DNA from 2 places in the Pseudomonas sp. GW456-E7 genome. Region 2 is predicted to be linked to the other one. Evidence: predicted binding sites of a transcription regulator. Region 2 holds the regulator's gene; the other holds the start of a gene.
The links. The regulator sigma-54, encoded in region 2, starts transcription at its own class of promoters, with help from an activator protein. The targets are predictions, from matches to a motif close to ANTGGCATNNANNTTGCTNT.
Positions count from the first base shown of each region.

Region 1: a site for sigma-54 is predicted at 4,652-4,671, ahead of flgB (flagellar basal body rod protein FlgB). Genes of this name have one in related genera too.

Region 1 covers NZ_JBWKZB010000013.1:55,708-63,203, forward strand. The annotation lists gene AC07YV_RS11140 (flagellar brake protein) at 1-595, opposite strand, end outside; gene AC07YV_RS11145 (flagella synthesis protein FlgN) at 689-1,156, opposite strand; gene flgM (flagellar biosynthesis anti-sigma factor FlgM) at 1,205-1,531, opposite strand; gene flgA (flagellar basal body P-ring formation chaperone FlgA) at 1,698-2,456, opposite strand; gene AC07YV_RS11160 (chemotaxis protein CheV) at 2,540-3,472, shown strand; gene cheR (protein-glutamate O-methyltransferase CheR) at 3,518-4,345, shown strand; gene flgB (flagellar basal body rod protein FlgB) at 4,714-5,121, shown strand; gene flgC (flagellar basal body rod protein FlgC) at 5,125-5,568, shown strand; gene flgD (flagellar hook assembly protein FlgD) at 5,584-6,306, shown strand; gene flgE (flagellar hook protein FlgE) at 6,338-7,496, shown strand, end outside.
Region 2 covers NZ_JBWKZB010000033.1:65,700-73,195, reverse strand. The annotation lists gene AC07YV_RS20395 (ZIP family metal transporter) at 1-14, shown strand, start outside; gene AC07YV_RS20390 (HPr family phosphocarrier protein) at 75-347, opposite strand; gene rapZ (RNase adapter RapZ) at 363-1,220, opposite strand; gene ptsN (PTS IIA-like nitrogen regulatory protein PtsN) at 1,223-1,687, opposite strand; gene hpf (ribosome hibernation-promoting factor, HPF/YfiA family) at 1,700-2,008, opposite strand; gene AC07YV_RS20370 (RNA polymerase factor sigma-54) at 2,083-3,576, opposite strand; gene lptB (LPS export ABC transporter ATP-binding protein) at 3,822-4,547, opposite strand; gene lptA (lipopolysaccharide transport periplasmic protein LptA) at 4,547-5,095, opposite strand; gene lptC (LPS export ABC transporter periplasmic protein LptC) at 5,082-5,654, opposite strand; gene AC07YV_RS20350 (KdsC family phosphatase) at 5,662-6,186, opposite strand; gene AC07YV_RS20345 (KpsF/GutQ family sugar-phosphate isomerase) at 6,186-7,160, opposite strand; gene AC07YV_RS20340 (ATP-binding cassette domain-containing protein) at 7,437-7,496, shown strand, end outside.

The sequences.
Region 1 (7,496 bases), on a different contig from region 2:
CGACCGGAGCAGTCATCTTGCCAAAGGGCAGGTCGGCGCTGAAGCGGTCGTACACCTGGCCCAGTTGCAGGCTGCCCGTGATGTCGCCGTCGAAACGCAGTTTGCAGCCGGTAGCGGAAATATCCAGCAGCTTGCCGCTGATGGGGGCCTTGAGTTTTTCGCCGTCGAGATTGACGTTGACCAGTTGTGCCAGCTTCAGTGCCGCGCGGAACGCATTGCGGCGCTGGTGGTACACCACTTCATCGGGCAGGGCGCCGCGATAGCAGCGGCTGCCACCGGATTCGTCGATCTTCAATTGGCCGTTGCTTTCCCAGGCAATGCGCACACCTTCGTGGAAGCCTTCGACCCTGAAAGGTTCGCCCGCCATCAGGTAGCGCTCGCCATCACGAGGGATCATTTCGTCCAGGGCAATCATGTTGCTGTCACGGTCCAGATCCACCAGATAGCTCTGGAAGCGCTGGCTGCGCTCGTGGAACGTGATGATCAGCGGGTCATGGCTTTCGAGCAGCTGGCGCAGGTTGCTGGAGATTTCCAAGGGCGTGGAGAGCACCTTGGGTGGCTGCGGAGCATCATCCACGGATAAGGCATTGGACACGGTTAATCAATCTCCAGGCAAAATTTGACTACGGCTGGCCAGCATTCTGCCAGCATCTTTCGCGTCTTGGATAGAGCGGGCTCATTGAGCGGCCTAAGCCTGACTGAGGGGGCGCGGCTTAGCAAGCTTGGAGAATGTTCCGCTGGCATCGTAAAGCGCCGGAGTTTCACCGCCTGTAAGGATTTTCAGCTGGGTGGCCGTAGCGGCCTGCTGAGTGAGGATCGACTGGCCGTTGTTGGCGTTGATGGCCTGGCACTGGGCCAGGAGATCGGTCAGCACGTCACTTTGCGCCAGCAACTGGTCGCCAATGCTCGACTGGCTGGCCAGTTGCTCCAGCCCGCCGCGGTTGGTCGGCAGGTTGAGGCTGGCGAGGATTTCACTGCGCTTGCGGCCATGCTGTTCGAGCAGGACGACCAATGCCTGTTTCTGCGCCAGGATGCCCTCGAGCAATGGCATGTCACGGCCATGCAAGGCGAGGGATTCGGTCTGCAGTAATTCCAGCAGATGTTGCGCTGGAGCAAAGTCGTCGGTGATCAGTTGCAGTAAATGAGTGTCGTGCATGGCTGGCCTTGGGTTTTAAGCGTCCAAAAGCCTGGCGCCGGCGGTGGCCTAGCGCTGGGCTTCGAAGTTGAGCAGTTTGCTGGCTACACGGTTGCTGTCGACTTTATAGCTGCCATCGGCAATCGCTGCTTTCAACTCGGCCACGCGGGCTTTGTCGACGGCAGGCTGATCGCGCAGCTTGTCAGTGACCTTCTGCAACTGTTGAGCCTCATTGCTGAGATGTACCGATTCCCCGCTGTTGACGGTACCGGCCTGTTCGGCCGCGGATTCCAGCGGCGCGGTTTTGCCGGCTTCGGCGCTTTCCTTGCTGGCGCTGGTACGTGTACTGCCCGTAAGGGGCGAGGAGCTGTTCAAACGGCTGAAATCGATGACCATGATAAAAAACCTCTGGGAATTTGGACGCTTGCCATGGTTTCGGCCATTCCCTGGAAAACTTTAGGCTCATTTTCAATGAACCTCGCGCGCGTCAGCGCTTGCCCTGCATGGAGCACAGTCTAGGGAACAGCCGCGGCAAGCGCCACATTCCGATGAGCAGAGCGCCTTACATGGACACTTCCACCTGCCCCGGCGCCATGACCTGCGCCTTGATGACTCGCTGGGAGTTGAGGTTTTTCACCCGGATCTGTTCGCTCAGGCTGCCGTTCGACAGGGCTTCGCCGGGCATGCGCACGCTGAGCGTACCGCTGCGGGCGGTAATCACCACCTGATCACCCTTGCGGATCACCTCGGCCTGTTCGATATGCACCAGGGTAATCACCTGGTCGGTGACCATTGGTCGGGTCAATCGCTGCCCGATCGCCTGGTCGAGGGACGTCAGGTAGCCCTGGCTGATCAGGCTGATATCGCGCTCGCGCAGCACCACATCTCCGGGCTCGACAATGGCGGCGCGACGCAGTGGCCGGGCGGTGGTCACGACATCGCGAAACAGGCGGACTTGAGCGGGTACGAACACAGTCCAGGGGGAGGCGCCCTCGCAGCGGACCTTGACCGTGACCCGTCCCAGCGGCTTGGGACTCTCGAGGGTTGCTGTCAATTCCTTGTCGCACATGGGCATGTGCATGCGCGGGTCGAGCGGGTTGACCTGGATCTCGTAGCGACCTTCCGTTTGACTGGTTGCCAGATAGTCTTCTACGGTGAATTCAAGAAAGCCCTGAGTGACGCCGATAAGCATGTCAGGCAAGGTAACCGCGTCAGCAAGGGCAGGGGTGCCAGCGTTGAACAGGCAAACAGCCGCCAGCACGCCCAGCAATTTGCGATAGGGTGTGGTCAGGCGTCGAAAAAATGTCGGTTCTGTGTTCATAACGATTAAAAAAGCAAGCGCCGTGCCGTTTAGTGATGAAGGCGCGTCGCAACAACACTTGGCGTTGGTGTAGGAGTCTGGGCATGGCTGGTGTAATGGATTCGGTAAACCAGCGCACGCAACTGGTGGGGCAGAATCGCCTTGAGCTGTTGTTGTTCCGTCTCGACGGCCAGCAGCTGTACGGGATCAACGTATTCAAGGTTCGGGAGGTGCTGCAATGCCCTCAGCTGACGTTGATGCCCAAGTCCAGTCCTGTCGTGTGCGGCGTGGCGAACATCCGGGGGGCGACCATTCCGATCCTTGATCTGGCGATGGCGACCGGCTCCGGTGCGTTGAAGGACAAGAACAATCCGTTCGTGATCATCACGGAGTACAACACCAAGACCCAGGGTTTCCTGGTGCGCTCGGTGGAGCGCATCGTCAACATGAACTGGGAGGAGATCCATCCGCCACCCAAGGGCACCGGACGCGATCACTACCTCACGGCGGTGACGCGGGTCGACAATCAGTTGGTGGAAATCATCGATGTCGAGAAGGTGCTCGCGGAAGTGGCACCTACGCCGGAAGCGATTTCCGTCGGCGTGGTGGATGTCGAAACCCAGCACAAGGCGCTTTCGTTGCGCGTGCTGACGGTCGACGACTCCTCGGTGGCGCGCAAGCAGGTCACGCGTTGCCTGCAAACGGTCGGCGTCGAAGTGGTGGCGTTGAACGATGGTCGGCAAGCGCTGGACTACCTGCGCAAACTGGTCGACGAGGGCAAGAAGCCGGAAGAAGAGTTCCTGATGATGATCTCCGACATCGAGATGCCGGAGATGGACGGGTACACCCTGACGGCGGAAATCCGCAACGACCCGCGCATGCAAAAGCTTCATATCATCCTGCATACTTCGTTGTCGGGGGTATTCAATCAGGCGATGGTCAAGAAAGTCGGTGCCGATGACTTCCTGGCCAAGTTCCGTCCTGATGACCTGGCATCCCGGGTAGTCGACCGGATCAAAGCAGCAGATATCAGCTAGGGGCCTGCGCCCCTGGCAGTCAACACGATTTAAGAGGCGGCATCATTGTCTACGGGTAATTTGGATTTCGAACAGTTCCGGGTATTCCTGGAAAAAGCCTGTGGCATTTTGCTCGGTGAAAACAAGCAGTACCTGGTCTCCAGCCGTCTCAACAAACTGATGGAACAGCAAGGCATCAAGTCTTTGGGTGAGCTGGTTCAGCGCATGCAGACCCAGCCGCGCAGCGGTTTGCGCGAACAGGTGGTGGATGCAATGACCACCAACGAAACCCTGTGGTTTCGTGACACCTACCCGTTTGAAGTCTTGAAGAACAAGGTCCTGCCCGAAGCGATCAAGGCCAGCCCCGGCCAGCGCCTGCGTATCTGGTCGGCGGCGTGCTCGTCGGGCCAGGAACCGTATTCGCTGTCGATGTCCATCGACGAGTTCGAACGGGTCAACATGGGCCAGTTGAGGATGGGCGTACAGATCGTTGCCACCGACCTGTCCGGCACCATGCTGAACAACTGCAAGACCGGCGAGTACGACAGCCTGGCCATCGGCCGCGGTCTGTCGCCCGAGCGCCTGCAGCGTTATTTCGACCCGAAAGGGCCGGGACGCTGGGCGATCAAGGCGCCGATCAAGAGCCGGGTGGAGTTCCGTTCGTTCAACCTGCTGGACAGTTACGCGGGCCTCGGCAAGTTCGACATCGTGTTCTGCCGCAACGTGCTGATCTACTTCTCCGCCGAGGTGAAGAAGGACATCCTGTTGCGCATCCACAGCACGTTGAAGCCGGGTGGATACCTGTTCCTCGGTGCTTCCGAAGCGTTGAACGGTTTGCCGGATCATTACCAGATGGTCCAGTGCAGCCCGGGGATCATTTACCAGGCGAAATGATTTCGCTGCTGTTGTCAAAAAACGGGAGTCCTCAGGGACTCCTTTTTTTATGCCTGCAAATGATCATTTGAAATCACCACACCCCTTGTGGGAGCGGGCTTGCCCGCGAAGGCGTCGTGTCAGTCGATATCAACTTTGCCTGACACACCGCTTTCGCGGGCAAGCCCGCTCCCACAGGGTCAGTTGGTGTCTTCGTAAGCGGTGCCAAGCGGCAGAAAAGCGGCAGGCGGCGGAAAACCGTTGCCGCTTTTCTGGCATTGCCGCCTTGCCATGTCCGGCAAAGCCCCGGTTTCCGGGCTTTTTTGAATTGGCATGGGGCTTGCTAAGTTGATCCTACGAAAAATCAGGTCACCCGAAGGTTTCCCGACATGAGCATCAGCTTCGATAAAGCGCTCGGTATCCACGAACAAGCCCTGGGCTTCCGCGCCCAGCGTGCCGAAGTCCTGGCCAACAACATCGCCAACGCCGATACCCCGAACTACAAGGCTCGGGACCTGGACTTCTCGAAAGTGCTCGCCGAGCAGAACGAGAAAACCAAAAACGGCACCTTCGCCTTGAACATGACCAACAACCGTCATATCGAAGCTGAAGGTCTGGGCAATGGCGACGAATCGTTGCTGTATCGCACGCCGATGCAACCGTCGATCGACCAGAACACCGTGGACGCTCAGCTGGAACAGTCGAACTACGCGGAAAACGCGGTCAACTTCCAGGCCAGCTTCACCCTGCTCAACAGCAAATTCAAAGGGCTGGTGTCAGCCCTGCGCGGAGAGTAAGCCTTGTCTCTATCCAGTGTTTTCAACATTGCCGGTAGCGGCATGAGTGCGCAGACCACGCGTTTGAACACCGTCGCTTCGAACATCGCCAACGCCGAGACCGTCTCGTCGAGCATCGACCAGACCTACCGCGCGCGTCACCCGGTGTTCGCCACCATGTTCCAGGGCGGCCAGAGCGGCGGCAGCGACTCGCTGTTCCAGAACCAGGACGCCGCCGGCCAAGGCGTGCAGGTGCTGGGTGTGGTCGAAGACCAGAGCAATCTCGAGGCGCGCTACGAGCCGAACCATCCGGCCGCCGATGCCAAGGGCTACGTCTACTACCCGAACGTCAACGTGGTTGAAGAAATGGCCGACATGATTTCCGCGAGCCGTTCGTTCCAGACCAACGCCGAAATGATGAACACCGCCAAAACCATGATGCAGAAAGTCCTGACCCTCGGTCAGTGATAAGGGGCGACTCAGATGAGTGTTACCGATTCCACCAGTGGTTTGAGCCTCAACGACATCCTGGCCAACTCTTCGATCAAGACCAACACCACGACTGACGGCCTCGCCTCGGCAGCCGGCAGCGCATCGGGCAACCAGGCCCTGGGCAAGGATGCGTTCCTGCAGTTGCTGGTGACCCAGTTGAAAAACCAGAACCCGCTGGAACCTCAGGACAACGGTGCGTTCGTGGCCCAGCTGGCGCAGTTCAGCAGCCTGGAAGGCATCACCACGCTCAACGACACCGTGAGCGGCCTGGCCAGCAACTACAACTCGTCCCAGGCCTTGCAGGCGTCGTCGCTGGTCGGCCGTTCGGTCATCGCGCCGGGCGACAAGGCTGTGGTCGATACCACCAAGAGCCTCAGCGGCACGGTGGTGGTGCCGTCTTCGGTGGCGTCCGCCACCCTGAAGATCACCGATTCAACCGGCAAGACCGTGCGCACCATCGACCTCGGTTCGCAGAAGGCCGGCAACGCCAGCTTCATCTGGGACGGCAAGAACGATGCGGGTGAGACGGTACCTGCGGGCACCTACACCTTCGGCGCCACGACCACGATCGATGGCAAGTCCGTCGCGTTGATCACCAACCTGCCCGCGACCGTCAACAGCGTGACCATCAGCCAGACCGGCGGTGAGTTGATGCTCAATCTGGCCGGGCTGGGCAGCGTTGCCCTGTCCAAAGTACAAACCATTGGTATGTAAAGCCGACTAACCCGGCATAAAGGAGTGGATGATGTCTTTCAATATCGGCCTTAGCGGTCTCTTTGCAGCCAACAAACAACTGGACGTGACCGGCAACAACATCGCCAACGTCGCGACCACCGGTTTCAAGTCGTCCCGTGCAGAATTCGAAGACGTGTACTCGGCGACCCGCCTGGGCACCGGCAGCAAGACCGTCGGCAACGGCGTGCGCCTGGCCAACGTTTCCCAGCAGTTCACCCAGGGTGACGTGAGCAACACCGGCAACGTGCTCGACATGGGTATCCAGGGCAACGGTTTCTTTGTCCTGAGCAACAACGGTTCGCTGACCTACACCCGTGCCGGTACGTTCAAGACCGACAAGGACGGCTACGTCACCAACAGCGACGGTACTGCCCGCTTGCAAGGCTACGGTGTGGATTCCAGCGGCAAGATCGTCAACGGCGTGCTGACCGACCTGCGGATCGACACCTCCAACCTGGCGCCGAAGTCCACCAGCAACGTGTCGTCGACGATCAACCTGAACTCCACGTCGCCGGTGATCGACCAGACGGTTGCGGCCAACAAGTTCGACCCGTCCAAGACCGAGACCTTTACCAAGTCGTTCAGTACCCCGATTTTCGATACTCAGGGTAACCAGCACACCATGGATCAATACATGGTCAAGACGGGCGCGAACACCTGGGATACCTACACCCTGATCGATGGTCGCAACCCCGATGGCAGTGATCCAAAGGTTACCGCTCCGATTGCTTCGACCATGTCGTTCGATGCCACCGGCAAACTGACTTCGGTCAGCACACCTGTGACGCCGCCAACCACGCCACCGACTTCGGTGATCAGCAGTGACCTGAAGATCACCAACTGGACTCCGGGCAGTGTCACCAATGGTGTCTGGACTGCAAACGGCGCAGCAGCCGATCCGGCTGGCTTGACCATCGCGATGGCCAACACCACCCAGTTCAACGCTGACACCGCGCGTTCGATTCCATCGCAGAACGGTTATGCCACTGGCCAGATCACCAACCTGACCATCGACGGCAGCGGTGTGCTGCTGGCCAACTTCAGCAACAACCAGACCAAGCCGATCGGCCAGATTTCCCTGGCCAGCTTCACCAACGAGCAAGGCCTGCAGCCGGTAGGCGGCTCCAGCTGGAAAGAAACCTACACCTCGGGCATCCCGGGCTACGATG
Region 2 (7,496 bases):
CGGCGCTGGCCTGAACAGATCGCAGCCCTGTAGGAGCTGCCGAAGGCTGCGATCTTTTGATCTTGATCTTGTCCTTATTCGCCTTCGTCGAAGAAGTTGTTGATCAACGCTACCAGCGCTTCCAGGGCTTCCTGTTCCTGCTCGCCTTCTGTGCTCAAGTGGATCGTGGTGCCTTTGCCGGCGGCCAGCATCATCATCGCCATGATGCTTTTGCCATCGACCATGGACTCTGGTGTTCGACCGGCCCGGATCTGGCACGGGAACTGACCCGCGACCCCAACGAATTTTGCAGACGCCCGGGCATGCAGACCCAGCTTGTTGATGATTTCGATTTCCAGAGCAGGCATCGCGATGTGAATCCTTTAGCTGAGGTCGCGGTGGCGAACCTGGACGTTCTTCAGGGTTTTTTGCAGCACCTGCCCCAGACGCTCGGTCAGGTAGACGGAGCGGTGATGTCCGCCAGTGCAGCCAATGGCAATGGTGACGTAGGCGCGGTTGCTGGCGGCAAAACGAGGCAGCCACTTTAACAGGTATGTGGAAATGTCCTGGAACATCTCTTCGACATCCGGCTGTGCCGCCAGGTATTCGGCAACCGGTTGATCGAGCCCGGACTGCTCGCGTAATTCCGGTTTCCAGTAAGGGTTGGGCAGGCAACGCACATCGAACACCAGGTCGGCGTCCACCGGCATGCCACGCTTGAACCCGAAGGACTCCACCAGGAACGCAGTCCCCGGCTCAGGCTGATTCAACAGGCGCAGTTTGATGGCGTCGCGCAGCTGGTACAGGTTCAGGCTGGTGGTGTTGATCTTGAGGTCGGCGAGGTCGGCAATCGGCCCGAGCAGCACGCTTTCAACGTTGATGGCTTCGGCCAGCGAGCGGTTGGCGTTGGTCAGGGGGTGGCGTCGGCGGGTTTCCGAGAAGCGCTTGAGCAAGGTTTCTTCGTCGGCGTCCAGGTACAGGACATCGCACTGGATGTGGCGGCTGCGGACTTCTTCGAGCAGTTCGGGGAAGCGTGACAGGTGGCTGGGCAGGTTGCGGGCGTCAATGGAAACGGCCACCAGCGGTTGCATCAGCTCGGTATGAATCAACGCTCGTTCGGCCAGTTCCGGCAGCAGGCCGGCAGGCAGATTGTCGATGCAGTAGTAGCCGTTGTCCTCAAGAACATTGAGGGCGGTGCTTTTACCCGAGCCGGAACGGCCACTGACGATGATCAAGCGCATGATTACTGACCGTTTTGCTCGTCCAGGACAACCTGATACAAGGCTTCGTTGCTTGCGGCATTACGCAGTTTTTCGCGAACGTCCTTGCGGTCGAGCATGCTGGCGATCTGTCGCAGCAGCTCAAGGTGCGCATCGGTAGCGGCTTCCGGGACCAGCAGAACGAACAGCAGGTCAACCGGCGCGCCGTCGATGGCGTCGAAATCGATAGGGGCGTCCAGGTGCATCAATGCACTGATGGGCGATACACAACCCTTGAGACGGCAGTGTGGAATAGCGATGCCGTTGCCAAAACCGGTGGAGCCGAGTTTTTCACGGGCAATCAGCGCCTCGAAGACATCTTGCATCTCCAGAGCCGGCACTTCGCGGGCGATCAGATTGGCAATTTGTTCGAGGGCTTTCTTTTTACTGCCGCCCGGCACGTTCACGAGGGAACGGCCGGGGGTCAGGATACTTTCAAGTCGGATCATGGGTTGGGAGTGTTAACGACCGGTTGCGCCCTGAAGGAGGCTCTGGGTCTTTTCCTTATGCTTTTTGAGTTGTTTATCCAGCTTGTCGGTGAGTGCATCGATCGCAGCGTACATATCGGTATGTTCCGCATTGGCGACCACTTCATTCCCGGGAATATGCAGCGTGGCTTCGATTTTCTGCTTCAGCTTCTCGACGGTCATCGTGACCTGCACGTTAGTGATCTTGTCGAAATGTCGCTCCAATCGTTCGAGTTTTTCGCCGATGTAGGTGCGAAGAGGTTCGGTCACTTCCAGTTGGTGTCCACTGATGTTGACTTGCATACAGCTTCTCCTTCGTTGCCAGTGCATAAAGCGGTAGACCAGATGATCTACCACTGGAACGCTGTGGCGTGGCTCTACATCAACCGCTTGCGTTCGCTCGAAGGCGCGATCCCTAGGGATTCGCGGTACTTGGCGACGGTGCGGCGAGCCACCTGAATGCCTTGTGCCTCCAGTAAACCAGCGATCTTGCTGTCACTCAACGGCTTTTTCTGATTTTCCGCGGCAACCAGTTTTTTGATGATCGCCCGGATCGCCGTGGACGAGCATTCGCCGCCTTCGGAGGTGCTTACGTGACTGGAGAAAAAGTATTTCAGTTCATAGATGCCCCGGGGGGTGTGCATGAACTTCTGGGTGGTCACCCGTGAAATCGTCGACTCATGCATGCCGACCGCTTCGGCGATGTCATGCAGGACCAGCGGCTTCATGGCTTCGTCGCCATATTCGAGGAACCCGCGCTGATGCTCCACGATCTGGGTGGCAACCTTCATCAGGGTTTCATTGCGGCTCTGCAGGCTCTTGATGAACCAGCGGGCCTCCTGCAACTGATTGCGCATGAACGTGTTGTCGGCGCTGGTATCGGCGCGGCGCACAAAGCCGGCGTACTGGGCGTTGACCCGCAGCCGTGGCACCGACTCCTGATTCAGCTCCACCAGCCAGCGCTCGTTGTCCTTGCGTACGATAACGTCAGGAACGACGTACTCGGCTTCGGTGGACTCGATCTGCGAGCCCGGGCGCGGGTTGAGGCTCTGGACCAGCTCTATGACCTGGCGCAGCTCATCTTCCTTGAGCTTCATGCGGCGCATCAACTGGCTGTAGTCGCGGCTGCCCAGCAGGTCGATGTAATCGGTGACAAGGCGCTTGGCTTCGGCCAGCCAAGGGGTCTTGGCGGGCAACTGACGCAATTGCAGCAACAGGCATTCGCCCAGGTTGCGTGCGCCTATGCCGGCCGGCTCGAATTGCTGGATGCGGTGCAGGACGGCTTCGATTTCGTCCAGTTCGATGTCCAGTTCCGGATCGAAGGCTTCGAGGATTTCCTCGAGGGTTTCGTCCAGATAGCCCTGATTGTTGATGCAGTCGATCAGGGTCACGGCGATCAGGCGATCGGTGTCGGACATCGGGGCCAGGTTCAGTTGCCACAGCAAGTGGCTTTGCAGGCTTTCACCGGCCGAGGTGCGGGTGGTGAAGTCCCACTCGTCATCGTCATTGCTGGGCAGGCTGCTGGCGCTGGTCTGGTAAACGTCTTCCCACGCGGTGTCGACGGGGAGTTCGTTGGGGATGCGCTCGTTCCAGTCACCCTCATCGAGGTTATCAACCGTCGGGGCACTTTCCTGGTAGGAGGGTTCCTGGATATCGGTGTTGGGCTTTTGTTCGGCGTTGTCGGCCAAGGGGTCGGAATTGTCGAAGTCGTCGCCTTCTTCCTGGCGTTCGAGCATCGGATTGGACTCCAGGGCCTCCTGGATTTCCTGTTGCAGGTCCAGGGTCGACAATTGGAGCAGGCGGATGGCCTGTTGCAGCTGAGGTGTCATCGTCAGCTGCTGGCCCATTCTCAAGACTAGCGATGGTTTCATGGCAGGGGCTTAACACCTTATTCGCCGGCGCACATGCGCCATCCACTACAGGGCGCCGGGGCGCCAAACATAAGCAAATTATATGCCTGAAACTGAAGGATTTGCCTAGAGCGCTGTAACAATAAAAAACTATAAATTTGTGTTGCGGTGCTGCCCGTATTGGGGGATGAACACGCTGGTTTGCATGAGGCACCGATGAATCGCGAGACGGGTGCCCGGGCGGCTGCCTGGGCACGGCTCAGCGTTTACAGGCGGAACTCATGGCCCAGGTACACTTCCTTCACCAGGTCATTGGCCAGGATGGTCTCTGCATCACCTTCGGCGATCAACTGACCGTCATTGACGATATAGGCGGTTTCACAGATATCCAGGGTTTCACGAACGTTGTGGTCCGTGATCAGCACGCCAATGCCTTTGGCCTTGAGGTGGTAAATGATCTGCTTGATGTCGCCGACCGAAATCGGGTCCACGCCGGCGAAAGGTTCGTCGAGGAGGATGAACTTCGGGTTGGTGGCCAGGGCGCGGGCGATTTCCACGCGGCGGCGCTCACCACCGGACAGGCTCATGCCGAGGTTGTCGCGGATGTGGCTGATGTGGAATTCCTGCAGCAGGCTTTCCAGTTCCTTGCGACGACCGGCCTTGTCGAGCTCCTTGCGGGTCTCGAGGATGGCCATGATGTTGTCGGCCACCGACAGTTTGCGGAAGATCGATGCTTCTTGCGGCAAATAGCCGATACCGGCTTTTGCACGGCCGTGCATCGGCTGGTGGCTGACGTCCAGGTCATCGATCAGGACGCGGCCCTGGTCGGCTTGCACCAGGCCGACGATCATGTAGAAGCAGGTGGTCTTGCCGGCGCCGTTCGGGCCAAGCAGGCCGACGATCTGACCGCTGTCGATGGACAGGCTGACATCACGCACGACCTGGCGGCTCTTGTAGCTCTTGGCCAGATGCTGAGCTTTCAGAGTTGCCATTACTGGGCCTTTTTCTCGTCGGTTTTCTTCTTCGGCTGGATCACCATGTCGATGCGCGGACGCGACTCGGTCACCTTGTTGCCGGTGGCGCGCCCGGCGCTGGCCAGCTTCTTCTCGGTGTCGTAGACGATTTTCTCGCCTTGGGTGACGTTGTTGTCCTTGTCGACAACTTTGGCCTTGTCGATCAACACGACGCGATTTTGCGTGGCGTGATACTGGATGGTCACGCCCCAACCCTGAACAGGCTTGGTATCGCCAGCCGTCTGCAATTGCTCGAAGTACGCCAGGTTGCCCACCGAGGTCACTACGTCAATGTCGCCAGTCGGGGTGCGGGTGATGGTAACGGTGTTGCCGGTCACCTTCATCGAGCCTTGGGTGATGATCACGTCACCCTTATAGGTAGCAATACCTTGCTTGTCGTCCAGTTGGGCATCGTCGGCCTGAATGCGGATAGGCTGCTGTTGGTCTTCCGGCAGAGCCCAGGCGCTCACGCTTCCCAGTGCTGCGCCCAGACTGAGCAAAATCGGGAGGGTTTTAACGAGCCTCATACTGTCCTCTTACGTTCGATAGCAGGTGTATCCTGCTTTCTTTCAAATACGCTTTCATTCCCTTGCCAGTCGATACACCGCCAGCGCCGTCGATTCTAACGTCTTGCTCGGTCTGCGCATATTGCTGCTGCGGGAACACGGTCATGCGGGTGCTGGTGATCAGGGTCTTGCGGTTTTTCTCGTCGAAGCGCGTGATGCGCACATCATCGATCAGCTCGACCTGCGTGCCGTCAGGGTTGACCTCGCCACGCAGGCTCTGGACGTGCCACGGGAATTCGGTGCCGCGGAACACGTTCAGGTCGGGGTTGGTCAGCAGTGTCACCTCGGTCGCCTTCAGGTGCTCGACCTTGTCGGACACCAGATCATATTGCAGCTTGCCGTCCGGCAGGTACTGCACGCTGTGGGCGTTGATGGCGTAATAGTCGATCATGCTTTCATCGACCGGCGTTACCGGCTTGTCGAGGAAGCGTTCCGGGCTGATGTTCCAGTAGCCAACCGCGGCGAATATCGCCGCGATGCAACTGTACAGCAAGGTGTTGCGAAACTTTTTGCTCAGCATATCGGGCTCACAGGTACGCCGCGTTGGCCGCATCGAGGCGGTCCTGGGCGCGCAGGATCAATTCGCAGAACTCGCGAGCGGCACCTTCGCCGCCGCGGGCGAGGGTGATGCCGTGAGCATGTTCGCGCACGAAACTGGCGGCATTGGCCACCGCCATGCCCAGGCCTACGCGGCGAATCACCGGCAGGTCCGGCAGGTCGTCGCCGAGATAGGCCACCTGCTCATAGCTCAAATTCAGTTGGGCCAGCAGTTCGTCGAGTACCACCAGTTTGTCTTCGCGACCCTGATACAGGTGCGGGATGCCGAGGTTTTTGGCTCGCCGCTCGACCACCGGGGTCTTGCGGCCACTGATGATCGCAGTCTGCACGCCAGCGGCCATCAGCATCTTGATGCCCTGGCCGTCGAGCGTGTTGAACGTCTTGAATTCGCTGCCGTCTTCGAGGAAGTACAGGCGACCATCGGTCAGCACGCCGTCGACATCGAATACCGCCAGTTTGATCTGTTTGCCGCGTTGCAGCAGGTCCGCACTCATTACATTACTCCTGCACGCAGCAAGTCGTGCATGTTCAAGGCACCGACCGGGCGATCTTCGCTGTCGACCACGACCAGCGCGTTGATTTTATGGTCTTCCATGATTTTCAGTGCTTCGGCGGCCAGCATTTCGGCGCGGGCGGTCTTGCCATGGGCCGTCATGACCTGGTCGATGACAGCGCTGTGGATGTCGATGCTGCGGTCCAGTGTGCGGCGCAAATCACCATCGGTGAAGATTCCGGCCAGCTTGCCGTCGGCCTCGAGGATGACGGTCATGCCCAGGCCCTTGCGGGTCATCTCCATCAAGGCGTCCTTGAGCAGGGTGCCACGCTGGACCTGCGGCAACTCCTGGCCGGCGTGCATGACATTCTCCACTTTCAGCAGCAGGCGTCGGCCCAAGGCGCCACCTGGATGGGAAAAGGCGAAGTCTTCGGCGGTGAAACCACGGGCTTCCAGCAGCGCGACCGCCAGGGCGTCACCCATGACCAGGGCGGCGGTGGTCGACGAGGTGGGTGCCAGGTTCAACGGGCAGGCTTCGTGTTCGACATGAACATTCAAGTTCACCTCGGCGGCCTTGGCCAGCGGCGAATCAGGGTTGCCGGTCACGCTGATCAACTGAATGCCCAGGCGCTTGATCAGTGGCAGCAGGGTGACGATTTCATTGGTGGAGCCGGAATTCGAGAGCGCCAGAATGATGTCGTCGCGGGTAATCATGCCCATGTCACCATGGCTGGCCTCCGCCGGGTGCACAAAAAACGCCGTGGTGCCGGTGCTGGCCAGGGTCGCGGCGATCTTGTTGCCGACGTGTCCCGACTTGCCCATGCCGACCACGACCACGCGGCCTTTGCTGGCCAGAATCATCTCGCAAGCGCGTACGAAATCTGCGTCGATATGAGGTAGCAGGCCTTGCACGGCTTCTACTTCGAGGCGGATGGTGCGTTGTGCTGATTGAATCAGGTCGCTGGATTGGCTCATGTCAGAAATCGTATAGCCTGATGAAAAGGCGGCGATTATAGCGGTTATGATCGAATCCCTCACGCAAGTTCGTCGCGCATTGTCATTCCTTGTTACCTGAAACCCTCTAGATGGGGCTTTGAACCACTCCTGCAGTTGCATATGACTCGGCTTTGGCCTTGGGCGTGCAGCCTTTGCAGTGATATAGTTCGCCGCCAGTTCGGCCTGCCCGGGAGGTATGTGCTTTCGTCAGAAAGCCAAGCGTCCGAGTGAGAGGCTGCATCGCAAGGAGTTTAGATGAGTGCCGATAACGCCTACGCGGTCGAGCTGAAGGGACTGTCCTTCAAGCGCGGTGCG